3 regions of the Leucobacter sp. GX24907 genome follow, and region 3 is predicted to be linked to each of the others. Evidence: predicted binding sites of a transcription regulator. Region 3 holds the regulator's gene; each other region holds the start of a gene.
What was found. Region 3 encodes LexA, which represses DNA repair genes until DNA is damaged. Its sites were predicted from a motif close to TCGAACANNTGTTCGA; they were not measured.

Region 1: the regulator LexA is predicted to act here: its motif matches at 6,658-6,673, upstream of ACUYV6_RS01840 (acetoacetate decarboxylase family protein).
Region 2: the regulator LexA is predicted to act here: its motif matches at 1,606-1,621, upstream of ACUYV6_RS12445 (Rv2578c family radical SAM protein).

Annotation. Positions count from the first base shown of each region.
Region 1 is NZ_JBSGPD010000001.1:364,584-372,296, forward strand. Features, by position in the region: gene ACUYV6_RS01810 (molybdopterin-dependent oxidoreductase) at 1-531, shown strand, start outside; gene ACUYV6_RS01815 (TIGR00366 family protein) at 576-1,943, shown strand; gene ACUYV6_RS01820 (FadR/GntR family transcriptional regulator) at 2,052-2,831, opposite strand; gene ACUYV6_RS01825 (acetoacetate decarboxylase family protein) at 3,100-3,855, opposite strand; gene ACUYV6_RS01830 (GntR family transcriptional regulator) at 4,039-4,734, shown strand; gene ACUYV6_RS01835 (substrate-binding periplasmic protein) at 4,887-5,747, opposite strand; gene ACUYV6_RS01840 (acetoacetate decarboxylase family protein) at 5,825-6,598, opposite strand; gene rplK (50S ribosomal protein L11) at 6,880-7,308, shown strand; gene rplA (50S ribosomal protein L1) at 7,320-7,713, shown strand, end outside.
Region 2 is NZ_JBSGPD010000010.1:31,605-39,317, forward strand. Features, by position in the region: gene ACUYV6_RS12435 (lamin tail domain-containing protein) at 1-809, opposite strand, end outside; gene ACUYV6_RS12440 (hypothetical protein) at 1,096-1,506, shown strand; gene ACUYV6_RS12445 (Rv2578c family radical SAM protein) at 1,631-2,719, shown strand; gene ACUYV6_RS12450 (DUF4342 domain-containing protein) at 2,726-3,040, opposite strand; gene ACUYV6_RS12455 (NRDE family protein) at 3,185-3,886, shown strand; gene ACUYV6_RS12460 (hypothetical protein) at 3,918-4,496, opposite strand; gene ACUYV6_RS12465 (sensor histidine kinase) at 4,617-5,867, shown strand; gene ACUYV6_RS12470 (response regulator) at 5,860-6,618, shown strand; gene ACUYV6_RS12475 (hypothetical protein) at 6,657-6,833, opposite strand; gene ACUYV6_RS12480 (DUF4031 domain-containing protein) at 7,026-7,713, opposite strand, start outside.
Region 3 is NZ_JBSGPD010000006.1:179,735-187,447, forward strand. Features, by position in the region: gene ACUYV6_RS10855 (SseB family protein) at 1-123, opposite strand, end outside; gene priA (bifunctional 1-(5-phosphoribosyl)-5-((5-phosphoribosylamino)methylideneamino)imidazole-4-carboxamide isomerase/phosphoribosylanthranilate isomerase PriA) at 130-876, opposite strand; gene hisH (imidazole glycerol phosphate synthase subunit HisH) at 888-1,526, opposite strand; gene hisB (imidazoleglycerol-phosphate dehydratase HisB) at 1,580-2,188, opposite strand; gene ACUYV6_RS10875 (histidinol-phosphate transaminase) at 2,185-3,270, opposite strand; gene ACUYV6_RS10880 (hypothetical protein) at 3,308-3,796, opposite strand; gene lexA (transcriptional repressor LexA) at 4,019-4,681, shown strand; gene lipB (lipoyl(octanoyl) transferase LipB) at 4,765-5,490, shown strand; gene lipA (lipoyl synthase) at 5,487-6,608, shown strand; gene ACUYV6_RS10900 (methylenetetrahydrofolate reductase) at 6,665-7,558, opposite strand; gene ACUYV6_RS10905 (hypothetical protein) at 7,555-7,713, opposite strand, start outside.

The DNA.
Region 1 (7,713 bases), on a different contig from region 3:
GAATCGCTGCTCCCCGGACTCACGCTGCACACCTACTACAGTCGGCCCGGCCCGGGAGATGTTCTGGGGCAGGACTACCACCACCTGGGGAGGGTGTCCAGCGAGGGAGTGCCGGAGCACCTGATCGCTCGGAACGCCAGGTTCTACATGTGCGGCACTGAGCAGATGATGTCCGAAATGCGACGCGGGCTGGAGGAACGAGGGGTGCTCCCGTTCGCGATTTTCGAGGAGCGCTTCTCGAGCGGCGGGGGGTTAGGCGCCCTCGATCCGAGCGCGCGATTCAAAGTGCGTTTCGCGAAGAGTGGTCGGCAAATCGAGTGGGCCGTGACGGACGGTACTCTTCTCGATTTCGCGGAGACCAACGGGGTCCCGATCCGGGGCGGATGCCGCGTCGGTCAGTGCGAGAGCTGCTTCGTACGTGTGCTGAAGGGATCTGTCACCCACTCCTCGCCCGATGTCGAGCCCGAGGACGACAGTGGATGTCTGACCTGCCAGGCGGTGCCTGCCGAGGACCTCGAGATCGACGCCTGATTCTTACTGTGTGAACAATTGAAACCGGATATGAGAGAAGAACAATGACGTTAACTGAAACTCAACAGAAGCCGACCGGAGGGCGCCTGCTCCGATCAGTGAACTCATTCGTGGAGCGGATGATCCCGTCTCCACTCGTTTTCGCATTGGTCCTTACCATGATCGCCATGGTGATGGCGTTGACGATGACGCCGTCGGGCCCGGTGGACGTGATCACCAGCTGGGGCGATGGCTTTGCCGGATTGCTCGTGTTCATGGCTCAGATGGCGTTGATGCTGCTATTCGGCGGTATGGTCGCGAATACCCGGATCGTGAAGCGGGGGCTGGTCGCACTCGCGTCGTTTCCACGTGGTCGCGTCTTCCCGTATGTCTTCATCGCCTTCGTAACGCTGGCGCTGACGATGCTCAACTGGGCTGTCGCGCTCGTCGCTGCGGCACTGATCTCGAAGGAGATCGCAGCAGTATCGAAGAGGCGCGGCGAACCAGTGCACTTCCCATTGCTGATCGCCGCCGCATACATGGTGATGCTGACTTCTCAGATGGCGCCGTTCGGTGCGATTCCGCTCACCGCCGCGACGGAGGGCAGCTTTGTCGAGGAAACGTTGGGTCGCACCGTTCCGCTCGCCGAATCGAGCTTGAGCCCTCTGAATCTGATTGCTATCGTGCTGACATTCGCAGTGGTGTGCGCCACGATCGGCCTGATGGCGCCGAAGCGTGATCAGCCGGTCGACGCTATCGGTGATTTCTCTACAGAGACGTCCGAAGACGACTTCCGTCCGTCGACGTTCGGTGAGCGTTTGGACGGTGCGAGGCTGATCACCCTGCTCCCGGGGTTGGCGTTGCTGGTGTATGCCGTCGTATATTTCATCGACGGAGGGTCCGTCGAGTTGGACATCGTCAACTGGATTCTTCTCGGCGTCGCCCTGTGCTTCGCGGCCAATCCTCAGGAGATCACCAACCTGGCGAAGAGGTCTGTTTCGAATGTCAGCGACATCTTGCTGCAGTTCCCGATCTACGCGGGAATCATGGGGATTATCGGCGGAACCGGATTGGGCGCAGTCATCACTGATTGGTTCGTACAGGTCTCGACCTTCGAGACCTTCCCATTTTTCGCGTTCCTCTCGGCGGCGATGGTCAATTTCTTCATCCCGAGCGGTGGCGGCCAGTTCGCGGTGCAGGGCCCTATCATGCTCGATGCGGGTACGGCACTCGGTGTCGACCCGGGAGTAACCATCATGGCCTTCTCGTACGGTGATCAGTTGACGAACATGATCCAGCCGTTCTGGGCGCTTCCACTGCTCGCAATGGCGGGATTGCGCCTACGCGCGATACTGGGGTACACGATACTCATCATGCTGGTCACCGGCATCGCTTGGTCGATCCTGCTATTGGGTACCGGTTTCACGATGTAGAGGCGAATGCAGTTCTCGTCGAAGCTCTGTGAGCCGCGCGGACGACCTTGATGCTGTGCAGATCTCGGCGTCGAGGGTCGTCCGCGCAGGGCGCCGCTGTCGGCGGGTCTATTTGCCTTCGAGTGGAAAGATGGACAAGGGGAGATCCTCGACATCTCTTTGTTTGAGCGCCTCGTCCTGGACAGAAGCGTTGTACTTGACGTGCTTCACCAGTGCCGCCACGGCGCGCGAGGCATCCTGGTCGGCGATGGCATCTGCGATCATCTGGTGCTGGTTGAGCACGATGTCGCGCGACACTGTGTCGATCACGATCGTATTGACCGCCGGGCGAGTGAGATGGATTGCCATCATCACGAACTCGATGATCGGATTCTTCGTCGCCTGGGATACGGCTGTGTGGAATGCAACGTCAAGATCGAACCACTCCTGAGCGCTGACGCCGGGTTCGCGCGCAGTATCGATCGTGGCCTGGATTGCCCGGATATCTTCGTCAGTACGATGCTCCGCCGCATACGCGACGCTGATGGTTTCCAGTTCCTGACGGGCCTCTCGAACCTGTTGCAGAGTGACATTGCCCGTTCGATACCAGAGCCGAATCGCGTCGCCCAGTTGAGCCGCTACTTTATTCGCGCTCGGAACGGTGACGAAGGTTCCTCCTTGACCGCCGCGAACTGATTCGACGAGGCCCGTCGCTGCAAGGAGTTTCAGCGCCTCTCGCGCCGTAGCCCGAGAAACTTCGAAGGTCTCAGCAAAGTCCTGCTCAGACGGCAAGCGCTCACCCGGGCGCCAGGTGCCTTCGTTAATTGCCGCACGAAGTTGCGTAGCGATCTGCCCTGATGCGTCGCGTCGTGACAGTGTCTCGGGCTTGAAGGCTGGCCGCACGGTCATGATGCTCGCTTTCGGGTGACTAAGGCTATAGATCTGCCTACTGCCCAGCCTACTTCGTAACGAGTGCGAGCGTCCGGGGGCACGTTCTCCCGCTCGCGCACCCTCGGCGAGGGAAGAATAATCGCTGATCTATCCCAGATTTACCGTAGAAACTCTTCCCTCGCGGGTGTTCCCTCGAGGGTGTCCCCTCGTCTCTGCGGGAAGCCAGCCCAGGAGGGATGCCTCATCAGGGAGTGAGCGCGAGGTGCAGGCTTGCGGAAGCTCCGGCTCAGAGCTCGACGGTGTCGATGACGCGGTTCAGGTGCATGTCGAAGTTCTGATCCTCGATCTTGCCGGCCAGTACCTCGAAGTTTCCGAGGGGCGCGAAGGTATCCCGAGGGGCCTCGAAGAAGTCAAGACGTTCAACAATGACTTCCTGTGCGATGCTCGCCTCGAAGTCGCCGAGCACGACCTGTTCAACCTGCGCGTGGGTCGCCGGCCCGTCAAGCGCGGGGCCGAAGCGCCGCACCTGAATAATGCCGTCCGAGACGTCGGGTGCGCCGTACTCCGCGGTCCAGTCGGGTGCAGGCCTGTCTGGGTTCACGACGGCGATCTGCTGCGAGATCAAGGCGTCGTCGCGAGAGGCGCGCATCTCGTGCCTGCCGTCGATCTCGGTCCAGGCGATGCTGGCCGACTTCTTCGGGAAGGCGACGTCCTCGCGCCCGGCAGCGAGCCCGCTGTCGTAACTGAAGTACTCGACGCTGCAGTGCTTGGCGGTCAGCCCCTGATAGGAAATCGGGAAGTTGATGGAGGTGTTGTAGCCGGAGAGCAGGCGACCGTTCTCGATCGTGTCCCAGGAGAGCCAGTTGATGTATGCGAAGTCGCCGGTGACTTCGAGTGGTGCCGGTACGAGGTTCCGTGCTGTCCCGGGCTGCAGCCGAACGAGGGTCGTCATACGCTTCGCGTTGCGGAACGGGAGGGGCCAGGCCGGGACGAGGGGGCTCCAGGAGGGGGTCTGCAATGTGTAGAGCGGTGATGCAGTCATGTGTGAACATCCTCCGATGTGCAGAGTCATGGCAAGTGCGAACAGTCTAACATTTCACTCTGTTCATCTGTTACATTTTTAAGAACGGCGGGCGGTGGGATAGCTTCACTACAATGAGGATCGCCGTGACCCCGTCAGCGGCGGGCATCAGATTCCCCGTGAACGACAGAATGGACATGCAGCGTGGCAGCAGCGGCCTCCGGTGAGAGCCTCGGCGCTCGGGCGTACCGTGAGATCTGGCAGCGGATCGTCCACCTCGATTTCCCTCCGCTCTCAGTGCTCGACGAGAAGCAGCTGAGTGCTGAGCTCGGAGTCGGGCTCTCTCCTACGCGACAGGCTCTGCGTCGTCTCGAATACGACGGCCTGATCATGATCTTGCCCCGCCGCGGCACCCTCACCACTGAGGTGAGCCTCAACGCCGTGCAGTGGCAGCTTGAGATTCGAACCGAACTCGAACCGTTGGCCGGGCGGCTTGCCGCGGCTCGCGGAACGGCGGAGGAGCATCGTGCCCTGCAAATGCACCTCGAGGGGATCGAGCAGCTCGCCGCGTCGCAGAACACCTTCGATGCTCAGATGCAGTTCACCGATATGGATCGTGATCTCCACCGCATGATTTACGCTCAGACGCGCAACCCCAGTCTGATCGCCGACCTGAACCGGCACTTCGCGCATGCTCTGCGCATCTGGTTCTACTGCCATCGTGCTCGGCCGAACACCGGTGCCACCTTCACGCTGGGCGACTATGACGTGAGCTCGTACCGCGACATCGTCACCGCCATTGTCGAACGCGATGGAGATCGTGCGGCGCAGGCGATGCGCGAGCATGTGATCCGCGACACGGAAGACGCACTCTCGCAACTGCGCGGCATCGACGCCTGAGCAGGGCCAGGGTGTAGCTGGTCTTCCGGCCCGTGAGGTCGTCCGTTGCGCGCCAGGTGATCCAAGAGAATAGGGCCGCGGATCGAAGGATCCGCGGCCCGTTCTCGTGACCGCCGCGGTGAGGATTGCCCGAGCGCGGCGCTCAGTGCGCCCTAGAGTTCCCAGACCTCGTCGATCTTCGACTGCTCGGGGTCGAGACCGTAGTCTTCGAAGGCCTGCTCGATGGTGCCGTCTTCGTGCCAGCCCTTGATGGTGGCGTCGAGTGCCTCGCCGATCGAGTCGTTGTCGAGTGAGGTGACCCAAGTCGTCTGGCCGGGGCGATCGAACTCGGGAACGCCGTCGAGAGGCCCGATCTCGACGATCTGCAGGTCGCTGCCTGTTGACTCGAGTCGTGCGGTGACCGACGACTTGGATTCGATCATCGCATCGATGCGACCTGCTTCGAGGTCTTTGGTGATGGCTTCCGTGTCTTGGTACACGGTGAAGTTGTCACCGAACTTCTTCTGGAGGCTGTCATTCCAGAGGTTGCCCGCCACGGAAGAGACCTTCTTGCCCTCGAGGTCGTCGACCGTGAGGCCATCCTTGGAGATGATCGCCGCGAGATCCAGCGAGTGCGGGTAGCTCAGGTTCACGAGCTTGGCTCGCTCCTTGGTGCGGTACCAGTCGGTGATGCCGACATCGGCGCGCCCGCTCTGCACAGAGGGGATCACGGCGCTGGCGCCACCGGCCGCTGACACGACGAGGTCGAGGCAGTTCTCGTCGGCGAACTTCGTGATGAGGTCGCCCTCCCAGCCGGAGAGCGTCTCATCGTCTTCGATGACGACGTAGGGTGCGACCTCGTAAGCGCCGACGACGAGCTCGCCGGGGTTGATGGTCTCGAACTCGTGAGCCGGAGTGCAGTCGCCGTCGCTGCTGGCCCCTTCCGAGGAGCAGGCCGCGAGCGACGCTGCGGTGATGACCGCGATGCCGCTGAACGCGAGCACGCGACGGATCTTGTGTGAGGCAAGTGACATGGTGTGTTTCCTGTTCGTTGTATTCGGGAGAAGTTTCGGAGGCCGCTGCCAACGCGAGCTCGGCGATGCCGTCGGCGTCAGTCGGCCGGCTGATTGACGAGTGAGTCCAGTACCACCGGGGTGCCGTTTGCCGCGGTCGCTGCGAAGTCGCCGACGGTGTACTCTCCACCGAGCACCTCGAGTACGTGCAGCGGTTGGCCGTCGAGAAGATCTGAGCCGACATCGATCTTTCCGATCGTTGCCTGTGCGCGTCCGAGGCGACGCTCCCTCAGTGCGAAGTTGGCTGCGGTGTTGCGCATCGCGATGTCGAACTGGGAGAACGACGGGCCGTTGACCTCGGGAACTGCTCGAGCCTGAATGGTGGGGGTGAGGTCGACGTCGTTCCAGGCTTCGCCGGTGACGCTGTCGTCGAAGTCGAGTGCGAGATCGAGGATCGGCATGTCGTAGTCCCAGATCTTCGCCCGAACCCCGCTGTCGGTGGTCTCGAGTGAGAACTTGGCGTAGCGCTTGGGGTATCCCCACAGTTCACGACCGGCAGCCGTGCTCCAGTGCTGATCCTCGAACTCGAAGAAGTAGTTGCCGCCACGGTGCTCGCCGTATGAGATGGGCAGGATCATCCCGCCGTCGAAGTAGCCGCCCTGCGTCATCGTGCAGTTCGAGAAGTCGGCCACGGTCAGCATGAAGACATCGCTTGTCAGTTCGAAGGGGGTGACGCCGGCGAGCCGGGTGAGTTGGTCGCGGTCACCGCGGCAGTAGACGTTCAGCGTCGCGAGGTCGGGGCACTCGTACTGCTGGTCGCCGGGGTCGAATCCGAGGAACCGGAAGAACGTCTTCGGGTCGTAGGTTCTCATCGCACTCCTTCGTGGGTTAGTAATTCCAGTGACTACTATATAGAAATTTCAGAACGTCATCGAACGATTGTATGCACGAGATCCGAGGATCGCGACAGAGATCCACCGGAACTCCAGGATGCCGATCCCGCAGAGATCAGGTATTCTTGTCTGGTTTGCGTCTCACGCGCGTCAGCATCATGCCGATCGTCGTGGGAACGTGAACTGCACCGCACGTCGGAACGGCCGGCGCAGCGGGAGAACACGTGCAGCACGTGCGCGTTCGAAGAGAGGAATCAACTATGGCTAAGGCCAAGAAGGTCACCGGTCTGATCAAGCTTCAGATCGCTGCCGGCGCCGCCAACCCGGCACCCCCCGTGGGTCCTGCCCTGGGTCAGCACGGCGTCAACATCATGGAGTTCTGCAAGGCGTACAACGCCGCGACCGAGTCGCAGCGCGGCAACGTCGTGCCGGTCGAGATCACGGTGTACGAGGATCGCTCGTTCACCTTCGTCCTGAAGACTCCCCCCGCCGCCGAGCTGCTCAAGAAGGCCGCCGGCGTTCAGAAGGGCTCGGGCACCCCGCACACCGTCAAGGTCGCGAAGGTCACCGCCGAGCAGGTCCGTCAGATCGCCGAGCAGAAGCAGGCCGATCTCAACGCGAACGACCTGGACGCGGCATCGAAGATCATCGCGGGCACCGCTCGCTCCATGGGCATCACGGTCGAGTAAGGGGCAGATCAATGGCACAGAAGTCGAAGGCGTACCGCGCCGCTGCCGAGAAGATTCAGGCAGGCAAGTTCTACACTCCCGCTGAGGCCGTCGCCCTGGCGAAGGAGACCGGTTCCACCAAGACCGACTCGACCGTCGAGGTCGCAGTCAAGCTCGGTGTGGACCCCCGCAAGGCGGACCAGATGGTCCGCGGCACCGTCAACCTCCCGCACGGCACCGGTAAGACCGCGCGCGTCATCGTGTTCGCAGTGGGCCCGGCCGCCGAGGCCGCGATCGCTGCGGGTGCTGACGAGGTCGGTGGCGACGAGCTGATCGAGAAGGTGGCCGCCGGCTACACCGATTTCGATTCGGCCGTCGCGACTCCCGAGCTCATGGGCAAGGTCGGACGACTGGGTAAGGTGCTCG
Region 2 (7,713 bases), on a different contig from region 3:
GCGAGGAACAGGCGAGCGCGATCGGTTCCGCCGAGCCCGAAATCGAAGCCTTCGGCCTCGTCGCCAGGAGTGTCGGACTCTGCGACAGCCTCGTCGAGCGCGAGATACTCGCCGGGATCGAGCTTGGTGCCCGCGGGGAGGCGGTACTGATGCGCGTCGTCGTCGTCCGAGAGCACCCAGTTCTCGAGGTCGACGACGGTGTCTCCGGTGTTGACCAGTTCGACCCAGTCGCCCGGATCACCGCCGTTCGAGCCCACCTCGTTGATGACGATCTCGTTCAGACCGGCCGGCGCGAACGCATTGGGCGCGCCGGGTGTCGCCTCGCTCGTGACCGCGACGTCTCCGACGCCGTCAGGGTTCAACCCGTACGAGGTGGGCTGGTGCCCGCTCCAGGTGAAGCGGTCGACCTCTGAGCCGTCGGGGAGGAGGAGCCGAGCCATGTCCTCCTTGCCGAGACCGAAGCCCTCGGGGCCCGGCACGTCGACCGTGACGGCGAGAAACTCGTCAGGTTCGATGACGGTGCCCTGAGGAAGCGCGAGCCGGGGCTCGCGATCCTGGTCATCGGCGACGACCCAGCCCGAGACGTCTACGGCGGCGTCGCCGATGTTCATCAGTTCGACCGCGTCATCGATCGCGTCGTTGCTCTGGATCACCTCGTTGATCACGATCGAGGTCTCGGGTGCGGCGGCCGCAGGTGTCGCTGCTGCGAGCGGGAGGACGAGGGCGGCGCACGCCGAGAGTGTGACGGCGTGCGCCGCGTATGCTCGCCGAGATCGGATGCGCCGGCGGTGGAGAGGGAGGGGCAGCATGTGCGGTGCGATTCCTTCGGTCAGGGGTGGGTTGTCGAGGCTGGCCGGCCGGTGGCGCGCGGCAAGCGCCGGACGGGCCGTTGACCAGACTGGCAATGCGAAGCATCGCCGGGGTGAACCGCGGGAGGCTCCGGGGTGAAGAGTCAGAGATCTCCGGCTAGAGGCGTTGTTCTGGCACGTGCGGTGCGGAGGCTTTCGTCGTGACCGCGATTCTTCCGGATTTCCGGAACCATCTCTCCGGATAGCACCGTGGGCGCGGACCAAAGTGAAACCTAGCGTGGTCCGTATGAAATCTCTGAACTGGCTACTCATCGTCGGGCTCGGTGCGTTCGCGCTGATCCGCCCCGTATCCCGTATCGTGCTCGACCAGCTCGGTATCGATCTCGGTGCCGCATTCCCGGTGATCGCGACGCTCGTGATCTCGGCCGTGTGGGTGCTCGTCGTCGGACTGTCGAAGGTTGCGCAACCGCTCCTGACGTTGCTTTTCGCAGGGGTCGTGTATGCGGTGCTCGCGATTGCGCTGAGTGGGATCCTTTCGCCGATCCTCGATGGGCAGTTGGAAGGACCGCTCGCGAATCCGATTGCGATCGTTCCGATGCTGGCACTCAATGCTTTATGGGGTGCAGCAGCTGGGGGGCTGGCTCTGCTCCTGCAGCAGACGCGCCGGCCTCGTGCGCGGCGGAGCGTGCAGGGCTAACGCCGATCCTCAAGCCGTCCTCGGCTCGCCTGCTCCCGTCACGATGCGCGAGCGCAGTGCGCCGGAGGATCTTCGCACCTTATTCCACTTGCTCCTCATTCGAATATATGTTCGAATGATTCGCATGAGGTGGAGCGGGCAGACGGTGACGGCGGCGAAGCAGCGGCAGAGCGCGCTGCCGGGTCTCGAGCTCGCGGAAGTCGCAGCCATGCCCGGCCATCTGCGTACGGTGCGATCGCCGGAGTTCGCGGGGATGGTCTTCCATGAAGTGCTTGCGAAGAGCGCGCTGAACAAGGTGCCGGGCATGTCGTCGATGCCGTTCGATTACACGGTGAACCCGTACCGCGGGTGCTCGCACGCCTGCGTGTACTGCTTCGCCCGGGGGTCGCATCGGTATCTCGATCTCGACACCGGGCAGGATTTCGACTCGCAGGTCGTCGTGAAGGTGAACGTCGCCGAGGTGCTGCAGCGCGAGCTCGCGCGCCCGAGCTGGACGGGGGATCACGTCGCGCTCGGCACCAACACCGACCCGTACCAGCGCGCCGAGGGACGGTATCGACTCATGCCCGGGATCATCGAGGCGCTCGCCGCATCGGGAACGCCGTTCTCGATCCTGACGAAGGGGACGCTGCTGCGGCGAGATCTGCCGCTGCTGGTCGAGGCGAGATCGCGCGTGCCCGTTTCGCTGGCCATGTCGATCGCGATCGGTGACCACGAGTTGCAGCAGTCGATCGAGCCCGGCACGCCGACGACGCGCGCCCGCCTGGACACCATCGCTGCCGCGACCGCCGCGGGGTTCTCGTGCCAGGTGTTCGTGATGCCGGTGCTGCCATATCTGAGCGACTCGGTTCCGCAGCTGACGGGGTTGTTGCGCGACATCGCCGATGCGGGGGCGACCTCGGTGATCTACGGGCCGCTGCATCTGCGCACGCACGTGAAGCCGTGGTTCTTCGAGTGGCTGGAGCGCGAGCACCCCGAGTTGGTGCCCGAGTACCGGCGCCTGTATCCGGGTACGAGCGTGCGCGCGACAAAGGAGTATCGGATGCAGTTGGCTGGTCGAATCCGGCCCATCATGCGTCGGTTCGGCCTGGAGCGACGGGGGAGCGCGACGCGAACGTCGGTCGAGCGGGGCGTGCCTGCGGCGTCGTTGGCCGGCGCGGCCGCTCGGCAGATTCCGTCGGCTGCGTTGTCGACTGCTCCGACGCTCTTCTGAGGACTTCTATGAAGCGTGAGTGTCTCCGTCGGTGTCATCAACATCGTCCGGGTTCTTCGGCCGCTCGACTCCGATGGTCACGCTCGTAGCCAGCGCGGCCACGGCGCCGACCGCTACCAGGATCGGTGCCAGCAGCGCCCCGGCGGCCGTAACGGCGACACCGGCAGTCAGCGGGATCTCGAAGATCGTCTCCCCGCTCTCCCGCTTGATGTAGATCCGTCGGGCGTTCCCCTCCTCGATGAGCTCTCGTACTTTGGCCATGAGCTCGTCGCCCTTGACCTTGAACTCTTCGTACCAGTTGTCGTTGGTGTTGTTTGTCATCGGGCGGCCGCCTTTCGAAGGATGATCGTGTTGAAACCGTATAGCGCCGACCCTAGGAATTCTCGAAAGCCTAGTGTTCAGTTGTTCTTGGTTCGAGTTCGAGCGCGATATCGGGTCTTGAGCGTGTGTCGCTAGTCTGAATCCATGTGCACGGTCATCGTCGAAGTTCCTGCGAGCGAGGGGACGAAGGTCAGGATCCTCGCGATTCGGGATGAAGACCCGCACCGCCTCTGGGATCCGCCAGGGGAATGGTGGCCGAACGAGCTGCCCGATGTCATCGGAGTGAGGGATCGCCTCGCAGGCGGGGCTTGGCTCGCCGCCCGGCCAAGAGCAGGCGGGCTGTCGGTGATCCTGAACCGACCCGAGAACGTCGACCCGGCGCCGGGCACCACAGAACTCGAATCGCGCGGCACGATCCCGCTCGCATCTGTTGCGGGGGAGTCGCTTCCCGAACGTCCGAACACCCAGAGCTTCAACCTCATCGAGGTGCAGGGGCCGTCGGTTCGATTGACCCAGTGGGACGGCGACGAACTGCGCCGCACGGAGGTTTCACCCGGCGTGCACATGATCGCCCACCGCGAGCTCGACGACACGAATACGACCCGGATTGCCACCTGGCTGCCCGAGTTCAGTGCACTCGCGGGGCTTCCCGATGACGCCTGGCGAGAGAGTTGGCGGGCCGTACTCGAGCAGAGCGCCGAGCTTCCGTGGGAGGACGACCGGGCGATCATCCGGGACAACTCGGTGCACGGGTTCCCGACGGAATCGGAGCTGGTGTGCCTCGGGGAGGTCTGGGACGGCGGGGCGCGGGTCGAGTGGTGGTTGCCGGAGCGGCAGAACGGCTGAGCGCAGCCGGGCCCACCTGATCCCTGTCGCGCTACCGACGTGCCTCGGCCGGGGTCCGGCCGAAGTGCCCGACCGTCACCCACACCGGCCAGCCGATCAACCAGATGACGGTGACGAGCCAGATCCTGCCGATCCAGCCGAGCAGCTCACCGGTGCGAGCGAGATCGCCGACGAGCAGCACGATCCCGCCCAGCACGGCCGAAGTCAGTGCCGCGCACAGCAGCATCCGCGCCCACTGACCCCACTCGTACTTCACCTGGGCGAGCCCCGACTTCGGTGGCTTCACCGGGGTGGGTCCGCCGGCGAAGCGGTGCGCGAAACGCGCATCCACCCGGCTGATGATCTGATGCCCGAACGCCACGGTGAAGCCGAGGTACACGCCGCCGAGTCCGTGCGTGAAATCGGCGGTCGCGTCGTTCACGAGCAGATCCCACGCGATGAGCGAGAGCAGCAGCACGTCCAACAGCGGAACGCACAGCAGCAGTACCGTCGATACTCGCCGCCAGCGCAGCAGATAGCGGGCCGCGAGCCCGCCGAGCAGCAGCACCCAGAACCCGATCTCGCAGATAAGGATTCCCGTCACGACGGAGTTGAAGTGTAGATCGTTCATGCCCCCAGCTTGGGCGCGACGCGACATCAGAGGCATCCTGCGAGAGGCCGCACTTCCCGGCGCCGCCTCCTCCGATCGAAGGAGGCGGAGTTCCGCGGGTTTCTGACACCATGAGGCATCATGGCAGGCATGCTGCGGAACTGGTGGGATCGGCTGAACGCCCGGCCGCGCCTCCGTGATGCCACGGCGGCCCTGACCTACCTCGTCATCGGCCTCGCCCTGTACCGGGTGGGTGCAATCCGCCTCTCCTCCTCTCTCGCGCCGGTCCAGGGCGAAGACCTGATCTTCCTGGCCGCGCTGATCGGAATCTGCGCGATCGCCACGATGCGCTCCAGCCGACCGCTCCTGGCCCTCAGCCTCGGAACTGTCGTCACCGCCATCGACGCCCTCGGCGGCGGCAGTCTCGGTGTGATCCTCGTCTTCTTCGACCTTGTCTACTGCGCCGTCAAGTACGGGAGCGACCGCGGCATCCGTATCGCCGCCTGGATCGCGGTCGCGCTCGCGGTCGCGACGGGTGCTGTGCTGGTGATCCTGCGCCCGGAGAACCCTGTCGTGCTGATCTTCGCGGTGCAGTGGGCGCTCATCATTTCGATCGCTGGGGCCTGGGGCTGGAACGTGCGCAGCGAACGTCTGCGCACCCGGGCCCTCATGGCCGAACAGCACGCGCGCGCCACACAGCAGATGCGGCAAAGGATCGCCCACGACCTGCATGATCTCGTCTCGAACCAGATCGCCGTCGCCGGGCTGCATGTCGAGGCCGCGCGGATCCGCGTCGAGAGGGAGGGAATCGCCGCACCCGAGATCGGCAGCAGCTTCGACCAGGCCAAGCGTGGCACGGATCAGGCGCACCGGCAGTTGCGGCGGCTCATCGCGGTGCTCACCACGGTCGACGACCTGGGTGAAGCCGAGCCGGATGTCGCGGGCGAGCTGGCGCGGCTCGCGTCGCTGCCTCCGGCCGGGCGTGCGCTGGTCTGGCGGGGCATGGGCGAGCCCGATCTGCGCGGCTTCCTCGAAGATCGGTCCGCGGCGCAGGCCGGCATCCTACTGCGGGTGCTGCAAGAGCTCGTCGCCAACGCCGTCAAGCACGGGCGCGGCGACATTGAGATATCGATGCTCGTGCGCGGCTCGGGAGCACTCGTGACCGTGTGCAACACGTTCGTCGCGAGCGGTGCTCCCGAGCGGGGGAGCGGCATCGGAATCACCGGGGCCGCACTGCTGCTCGATGGGACGGGCGCGAAGCTCGAGAGCGGACCCGATCCGGAGGGGGAAGACCGCGGAACGGACGGAGGCGAGGCCGGAAGCGGGATGACCGGAGACGCGGTTACTGGCCTCGGCGAACGGCAGTGGAAGGCGGTGCTGACCATTGAGTGAGGCGGAATTCGCGGTTAGGCGCGACCCCGGCACTGGCCCAGTGCGTGTGATCATCGCCGACGACCACGAGGCCGTGCGCAGTGGAGTGGCAGCGATCCTCTCCACCGATCCGTCGATCGAGATCGCGGGTGAGGCCGAGAACGGCTTCGACGCACTCGCCGCCTGCGTGAGGGATCGGCCCGAGGTTGCCCTCATCGACCTTCGCATGCCAGGAACCGACGGCATCTGGGCGACCGAGCGCATCACCTCCGAGACTGCGACGCGAGTGCTCGTGCTCACTACCTTCGATTCCGACGACCTCATCGCGCAGGCGCTCGCCGCCGGTGCGCACGGCTACCTGCTGAAGAGCACGCGGGGCGCCGAGCTGATCCAGGCGGTGCACCACATCGCCGAGCACCGGCACGTGCTCGACCCCGCCGTGGCGGGCAGTGTGATCGCGCGATTCGCGCAGCACACGGAGACTCAGCGGGTGAGCGCCGACGGTACTGCCGCGGCAGGGACGACGAGTGAGGTGACGGCGGCGAATCCGGCGTCGGGAGGAACCGCCGCAGCTCAGACCGTGCTCGACCGCTCGAGCCTGACCGACCGCGAGGCCGAGGTGCTCGACCTGCTCGCCGAGGGACTCACGAACCAGGCCATCGCTAACCGCCTGCACATCGGTATCACGACGGTGAAGACCCACGTCGGATCGCTCTATGCCAAGACCGGCGCAACCTCGCGGGTGCAGTTGGGGCGCTTGCGAGCCGGGTGATCATGCCTCTGGGCGACGAGATCTCGCAGGATTCGGCCCTAGTCCGAACCGTCGAGGGTGATTAGTTCGTCATCCTCGTCTTCCGAGCCTTTCGTCTCTTCGGCTTCTTCGCGTGTCTCGAGCACATCCGCGCCCTCGTTGGCGTCGAGCTCGGCGCCGGGAACCGGGTCGCGCTTCTCGTCGGCAGGGTCGTGATTCTTATCTTCACTACTCATGGCTTGCTCCTTCGTGTCCCACGTGCGGGGCGAAGATTCTCCACGCCCGATGATGGGGAGTCCGATGTTGCCGGAATTCGCCCATCGCCTCGAGGGTATCCAGTGCTGATCGGTGGCAACAGGGGATTGCGAGTGAGTTCTCCGATCACGAACAGGCGGGCCACGAAGGCGCGCGGCATGTCCGTCCCGCGTCTATATCTCCCGCAGTTCCGAGATCTCGCGCTCGAGATTCGCCCGTGCGCGCTCCTCCCAGAGCTGCCTCGCCGTCTCGGTTCGGTAGATCGTCGGCTGCCCGAGGTATCCGCTGAGGATCCGTGAGCGTCCCACGGCGAAATCGGAGGGTGGCACGTGCGCGTACTCCACTCGCACAGCGCTCGCATACTGTGCATATCGATGCTGAGGCGATGCGAAGATCGCAAGGTCGGCATCGAGCATGTGCGCGAGCGGTGGGGAAGCATCCTCGACAGCGCGGCCAGGATTCGTTGCGACGATGATCTCCCCGACCAGCTGCACGAGGCCGGCGTCAACCTCGAAAGGTGCGAGCGCGGATGTCGCGAGGCTCGCAGAATCGAGCTCATCGGATCCGGTACTGCCGGTATACACCGCGTCGTGGAACCACGCCGCCAGCAGCGTTGCGGGTTCGAGGCGCTCACCGCGAGTCGCGAGGTGGTCGAGCGCGAGCAGAACGTCTTCGAGGTGCAGTTCGTCGTGGTAGGCGCGGTGAGGTTCGTTCCACCGCGAGATCAGGTCGTCGCCGAGGATCCTCCATTCATCACCCGCTCGCGCGGAGCCTCCGATGCCGATCAGTTCGCCGAGCCCGGCCCACTCCATGGTCAGGAACTGCCGGCGCCGCAGCGGAGTCGCGACCTCCCGCTCCACC
Region 3 (7,713 bases):
GTCGAACGTGCGACCGGCCCAGGGGAAGCCTGCGGAATCCGCGGACCCTCCTGCGACGAGGCTCTCAGGTACGCCAGTAGCGCGGGGAGCATCGCCGGTCGAGGGGAGCTTTTTGATCGCCATAGGCCTTTAGTTCGTGGCGACGTCGAGAGCCGCCGCCAGTGTGAACGCTCCGTCGTACAACGCCTTGCCGACGATCGCCCCTTCGACTCCGAGATGCACGATCTCACGCAGAGCCGCCAGATCGTCGAGACTCGAGACGCCGCCGGAGGCCACGACAGGCCGGTCGGTCTTGGCGCACACCTGAGCCAGCAGCTCGACGTTCGGGCCGCGCATGGTGCCATCCTTCGTGACATCGGTCACGACGTATCGCGAGCACCCGGCCTCCTCGAGTCGGGCGAGCACCTCCCAGAGATTGCCGCGATCCTCAGTCCACCCGCGTGCAGCGAGCGTCTCACCGCGCACATCGAGGCCGACCGCGATCTGCTCTCCGTACCGGGCGATTGCCGCTTCGGTCCATTCCGGGTTCTCGAGCGCGGCAGTACCGAGGTTGACCCGTGTCGCGCCGGCTTCGAGAGCCGCCTCGAGGCTCGCATCATCGCGAATGCCGCCTGAGAGCTCAATCTTCACGTGCCTGGCATGCTTCATCACTTTGCGGATCACCGGAGCATTGCTGCCCCGGCCGAACGCTGCGTCGAGGTCGACGAGGTGGATCCATTCGGCGCCCTGCTCCGCCCAGTCAAGGGCCGCGTCGACAGGATTGCCGTAACCTTTCTCGGTTCCGGCTTCTCCCTGCGTCAGACGGACCGCCTGGCCGTCGACGATGTCGATGGCGGGCAGCAGGACGAGCTTGGGTCGCTCACTCAGATTGGTCATGACTCCCGAGTCTAGCTGAGCGTGTCGAGCCAATTCCGCAGAAGCCGAATACCTGCATCCCCTGACTTCTCAGGGTGAAACTGCGTAGCCGAGAGCGGCCCGTTCTCAACCGCCGCAATGAACCGCTCGCCGTGCTCGGCCCAGGTTACGAGTGGCTTCGTGGCTTCGGTGCGCCCCTCGATCGTCCATTCGGTCGCAGCGTTGCTGTGAACGAAGTAGAAACGCTCGTTCTCGATCCCCGCAAAGAGTCGGCTCCCCTCAGGAGCCTGCACGTGACTCCAGCCCATGTGCGGCAGCACCGGAGCTTCCAACGCGCGTACCGTGCCCGGCCATTGCCCGAGCCCGTCAGTCTCCACGCCGCGCTCGATGCCACGTTCGAACAGCACTTGTTCACCCACGCAGATTCCGAGTACGGCTCGGCCACCAGCGAGTCGGCGATCGATGAGCTCGTCGCCACGGACATCGCGCAGCTGCCGGATCACGGCGTCAAAGGCCCCTACCCCTGGCACCAGCAATCCATCGGCGTCCATCACGGCGCGCGGGTCGCGGGTCAGTTCGACGTCTGCGCCGGCCATGACGAGTGCTTTCACCGCCGAGTGCACGTTGCCGGATCCGTAGTCGAGGACGACGACGCGCTTGCGCGGCGACATCTCGGAGGGGTTCGTCTCGGAGGGCTCCGGTTCTCCCGATCCGGCGGCTGCGGTCACAGGGCGCCCTTGGTGGAGGGGATCCCCGAGACGAGCGGGTCGACGGCCTTCGCCTGGCGCAGGGCACGAGCGAACGCCTTGAACTCGGCCTCGGCGATGTGGTGCGGATCGCGGCCCTCAAGCAGCTTCACGTGCACAGTGAGCCTCGCGTTGAGCACGAAGGCCTCAAAGAAGTGCCGCACCATCGACCCGGTGAAGTGGCCGCCGATGAGGTGATACTCGAAGCCCGCGGGCTCGCCGGAGTGCACCAGGTAGGGGCGGCCGGAGATGTCGACGACCGCCTGGGCGAGGGCCTCGTCGAGTGGAACGAGCGCGTCGCCGTAGCGCGAGATGCCGCTCTTGTCTCCGAGCGCTTCGAGCAGAGCCTGCCCCAGAAGGATCCCGGTGTCTTCAACGGTGTGGTGCACATCGATGTGAACATCGCCCTTGGCCCGCACCGTCAGGTCGGTCAGGGAGTGCTTCGCGAGCGCCGTGAGCATGTGGTCGAAGAACGGCACGCCGGTGTCGACGTCGGCAACGCCGTTGCCGTCGAGGTCGAGGTCGATGCTGATCTGCGACTCACTCGTGGAACGTTCGAGCGATGCGGTGCGTGGTGCTGCGGTCATGCCTCGATAGTATCGCGCAGATCGCGGATCGCGTCGATCAGCGTCGCCGTCTCCTCCTCAGTGCCCGCGGTGATGCGCAGGTGCCCGGGAATACCGAGGTTTCGGATCAGAATGCCCCGAGCCCGCAGCGCCTCGAACGTCGCATCAGGGTCGGCGAAGCCTCCGACGAGCAGGAAGTTCGCACCGGACTCGTGCACGTCGTACCCCATGTCAGCGAGCGCGCCGGCGAGTCGGTCTCGCTGGCCGCGAATGTCTGCGACGGTCGCGAGCATCGTGTCGGCATGGCGGACGGCGACGGTCGCTGCCGTCTGGGTGAGCACTGACAGGTGGTACGGAAGCCGCACGAGACGGAGTGCGTCGACCACCGCTGCGTCTGCGGCGATGTAGCCGAGCCGCACGCCGGCGAAGGCGAACGCCTTACTCATCGTCCGCGACACGATGAGCCGCGGACGGCCTTCGAGCAGTGCGACGGCGCTTTCGCGCCCATTGTCGAACTCGAAGTAGGCCTCATCGATGATCAGGATGCCGTCGAACGCGTCGTAGGCGGCTGTGATGACTTCACGGTCAAGTGGCGTTCCGGTTGGGTTGTTCGGTCCGCAGATGATCGCGATGCTGGGCCGGTGCTCACGCAGCGCCGCTGCGACTCCGTCTGGTGTGAGCGTGTAATCCTCTGGTCTCGGAACCGGGATCCATTCGGTGTCGGTGCCTGAGGCGAGCAGCGGATACATGGAGTAGGTGGGAGTGAAGCTCAACAGTGACCGGCCCGGGCCACCGAACGCTTGCAGGATCTGCTGCAAGACCTCGTTGGAGCCGTTCGCTGCCCACACCTGCTCGCCGGTCAGGCCATGGCCGAGGTAGTGCGCGAGCGCCTCGCGCAGCTCGAAGGCCTCTCGATCGGGGTAGCGGTTCGCACCACGCAGCGCGTTGCCGAGCGCCTCAGTGATATCGCGCACGACAACCTCAGGTATTGGATGCGTGTTTTCATTGACGTTCAGGCTCACCGGAACCGGATCCTGCGGTGCACCGTAGGGCTCCAGGCCGACGAGGTTATCGCGAAGAGGAAGGTCACTCAGCTGGGTCACCACTCCAGTCTAGAGCTGCTTCAGGGTTGAAGCTGCTTCAGGGTTCGATGCCCAGGTCTGAGGCGTCAACCACCCCGGGAGCGTCCGAGTACCGGAGCGGCACCGCGATCGCCTGCCCGGCAAGCACGCTCGAGCTATCGAGCTGATTGAGAAGGACGATCTCGGAAACCAGGTCGCGCGGATCTTCATTCGGATCCAACTCTGAGGCGACATTCCAGAGCGTCGCACCGGGAGCGACCACCACGTAGCCAAACTCCTGCGCACCGTCTTCAATCGACGCATTCGCGGAGGAAGACCCGAAGAGCGCGGCAGCAGCCAGCAGTGCAGACATCAGCACCGTGACGAGCCCACCGAACACAATGCGACCACGGCGGGTGAGCCGCAGCTTCGGCGACTGCGTCGAGGCGGTTGACCGAGCAGCAGGGTTCGTCGACCGAGCAGCAACGTTCGACCGAGCAGCAGTTGACCGAACAGCGGTCGGGTGTGCCGCGATCTCCTCCTGAGGAAGAAGTGCCAGTGCGCTCATGGTGGGGTTCCTTTCACTTTCGAGATTCGAATTCGCATTACGATCCGAACATCTCTTTCGAATGTATCTTCGATCTTTCGAAACCGCAAGCCCATCATTCGAGCCTTTCTGCCGCTTTCCTCGCGACACTCGAACACATGTTTGCCGGATTTCTCCGAACTCGGCTATCGTTTCGAACACGGCAGCACTGTTTCACGCACCACCGACATTCAAGGACTCCTCATGGCCGACGACGCCCCGCGCAAGACGAAGCCGCTCTCGGAGAAGCAGCAGGCGATCCTCGAATTCATCGCCCGCTCGGTCGAGAATCGCGGTTACCCGCCGAGCATGCGCGAGATCGGTGACGCTGTCGGACTCGCCTCGCTGTCGAGCGTGACGCACCAGCTCGGCAGGCTCGAGCTGGCCGGATACATTCGTCGAGACCCGAACCGCCCCCGGGCCCTCGAGATTCTCGTTGAGCTCGCATCGACCAGCCAGGCCATCGCAGATGCGCCGCAGCAGCAGGTAGAAGAGGCCGCGTACGTGCCGCTCGTCGGCCGCATCGCCGCCGGCGTTCCGATTACCGCGGATCAGCAGGTCGAAGAAGTCGTCCCGCTCCCCCGGCAGCTCGTGGGCGACGGTCAGCTCTTCATGCTGAAGGTCGTCGGCGACTCCATGATCGATGCTGCGATCTGCGATGGCGACTTCGTCGTCATTCGACAGCAGCGCGACGCCGAGAACGGCGACATCGTGGCTGCAATGCTCGATGGTGAGGCTACCGTGAAGGTCTTCAGACGACGTGACGGACATACCTGGCTGCTTCCCCGAAACAGCGCTTTCGAGCCGATCCTCGGCGACTACGCCGAGGTGCTGGGCAAGGTCGTCGCGGTCTTCCGCGCAGTCTGACACCGGTTCCCGCGAGGCGGGGCCAAGACTCCGTATTCGCAGGCCGATTTTATTTGTGGACTCCGTCCAATTATCCTGAGTGCATGACTCTGCCCTTGGTACAGAAGTCCGATGAGCTGGCACAACATGCAGGCGCGCCGACACGCACGCACCGCGAGCCGGACCCCTCGCCCGTCGATATCGTCGTCGCCGGTGTTGCCCCAGATCTGGTCCCATATCCGCGGGGTCTCGAGCTCCAGAGGCAAGCCGCCGATCGAGTGACTTTTGGCGAGAATCGCGGAACCGCGCTACTCCTCGAGCACGAGGCCGTATACACCGCGGGCAGGCGCTCCTCCCCCGATGAGTATCCCGACGACGGCAGTCCCGTAGTCCCGGTCGATCGCGGTGGCCGGGTCACCTGGCATGGGCCGGGACAGCTTGTCGGCTACCCCGTCATTCGACTGCGCGAGCAGGTCGGCGTGGTCGACTTCGTGCGCGACCTCGAGCAGTTGCTCATCGATGTGTCGGCGGAGTTCGGCGTAGCGGGCTATAGGATCGCAGGCCGCTCAGGCGTCTGGGCCCACGGCGCTACCGGTGAAGAGAAGTTCGCACAGATCGGCCTGCATGCGAAGGGGGGCCTCGTCACCCACGGTTTCGCGCTCAACTGCAGCAATTCACTGGAGCCGTTCTCGAACTTCGTGCCCTGTGGCATCACCGATGCCGGTGTGGCCTCGCTCAGCACCCTCGCAGGGGAAGAGATTCGCCCGGCTGATGTGCTTGCGAACCTGCGACCCCGTCTGGCCGAACTCCTTGAGGAGGTCGCCGCATGAGCGCCAAGAACCTCGGAAAGCCGCTCTCCGAGATTCTCGCGGAACGCGAACTCGCAGCAGCAGAGGTTTCGCCGACCGAGCACACTTCCGAAGAGACTCCGGTGCCGCACCCCCACCACCAGGGAGGCACCGCGCCGAATGGCCGCCCCCTGCTGCGCATCGAGCAACGCAATGCCGAGACTCCGATCGAGCAGAAGCCTGCCTGGATCAAGACACGTGCGCGCACCGGCCCCGAGTACTCAGCAGTCCGCGACCTGGTGAAGCAGGGCGGGCTGCACACGGTGTGCCAAGAGGCCGGGTGCCCGAATATCTACGAGTGCTGGGAGGATCGCGAGGCGACCTTCCTCATCGGAGGGTCGATCTGCACCCGCCGCTGCGACTTCTGCATGATCACCTCCGGAAAGCCGCTCCCGCTCGACTTGGACGAGCCACGCCGCGTCGCCGAATCAGTGCAGACGATGGGTCTGCGCTACGCCACCATTACCGGCGTGACTCGCGACGACCTCCCCGACACGGGAGCCTGGCTCTACGCCGAGACAATCCGACAGATCCACGAACTCAACCCCGGTTCCGGCGTGGAAGTACTCGCAGACGACCTGGGCGGGCGCCCCGAAGACCTTGCGCAGGTGTTTGAGGCAGCTCCTGAGGTATTCGCCCACAACCTCGAGACGGTGCCTCGAATCTTCCGCAGGATTCGACCCGGCTTCCGCTATGAGCGTTCACTCGGGGTCATCTCGCAGGCTCGCGCAGCCGGAATGATCACGAAGTCCAACTTGATCCTCGGCATGGGCGAAACCCGCGAGGAAATCCGTGCCACTATGCACGATCTGCACGACGCCGGGTGCGACATTCTGACCCTGACGCAGTACCTCCGCCCCTCCAAGCTGCATCACCCGATCGACAGGTGGGTGCGCCCCGAGGAGTTCGTCGAGTTGAAGGTCGAAGCCGACGCGATCGGCTTCTCCGGGGTGCTCGCAGGCCCTCTCGTGCGGTCTTCGTACCGCGCCGGGCGGCTCTGGGCACGCACGATGTCGCAGAAGGGACGAGAAGTCCCGGCGAACCTGCGTCACCTCGCGGAGAGCGCAACCGCTGACGACGCGTTCCTGCAGGCGGTATAGCCTTCTGCGGGCTCAGCAGAGTCAGGGCCCGCAGATCAGGGAGTAGTGGCTCGGCGTCAGCGATCCACCATGTCGAGTTCGCGCAGCACCGCGAGCACCTGCTCGTGACGGTTGAAGGTGTAGAGGTGAATCGATGGCGCGCCGCCTGCGATCAGCTCTCGGGCGAGTGCCACGGTGAAGTTGACTCCGAGGTCTGGCGCGTAGCCGCCCGCCTCCTCCATCGCGACCTCGAGCGCTGCCGGAGCCGGCTGTCCGGCCAGTGAGGCCACTTTGCGGAGTTGAGCACTCGTCGAGACCGGCATCAGGCCGGGAAGGATCGGGATCCGAAGGCCCGCGCTCTTCGCATCCGCTGCGAACGACAGGTACTCCTCGGCGTGAAAGAAGAGCTGCGTGATCGCGAGGTTTGCACCCGCCTCTTGTTTCTCGATCAGCCACTCGATGTCGGCGGTGCGACTGCGCGAGAGCGGGTGCCCATTGGGGTAGGCCGCGACCGCCGTGCGGCCGACGCTCGTCAGCGGAGGGCGCTCGGCACGAGCCTCGGCGATGAACTCGACGAGTTCCTTCGACGTCAGCGATCCGGCGACGACCGGATCGCTCTCGTCGGTGCCCCGAGGCGGGTCGCCCCGCAACGCAAGGAAGTCGTGGATGCCTGCATCCATGATGTCGTGCACCGTGCGCCGCAAGTCGTCCTTCGACTCTCCCACAGTGGTGAGATGCGCCATCGGCAGCGCATCGGTGTGCTCGCGGAGATACTTGAGCAGATCACGCGAAGCATCGCGGTTGGAGCCATTCGCGCCGTAGGTCACGGAGATGAAGTCCGGTCCCGCTGCAGAGAGGTGCTGCACGGCGTGACCAAGCGCCAAGGCCGCTGCACCGGTGCGCGCGGGGAAGACCTCGAAGGAGAACCGGACGCGTGTGGCTGCGCTGCCCGTGAGCAGCAACGGCGTCACGAGGCCGCCCCGTTCAGTTCTTCGCCGGCGAGCAGCGTCCCGCGCACCCGGGCCGCGATCTTCGCGAAGGCGACGTCGCGCGCGAAGTCAGGCGATCCGTGGCGCGGCTTCTCATCGATGATGTAAGGCGAGAACCCGCAGTCGTCGGTCGAACC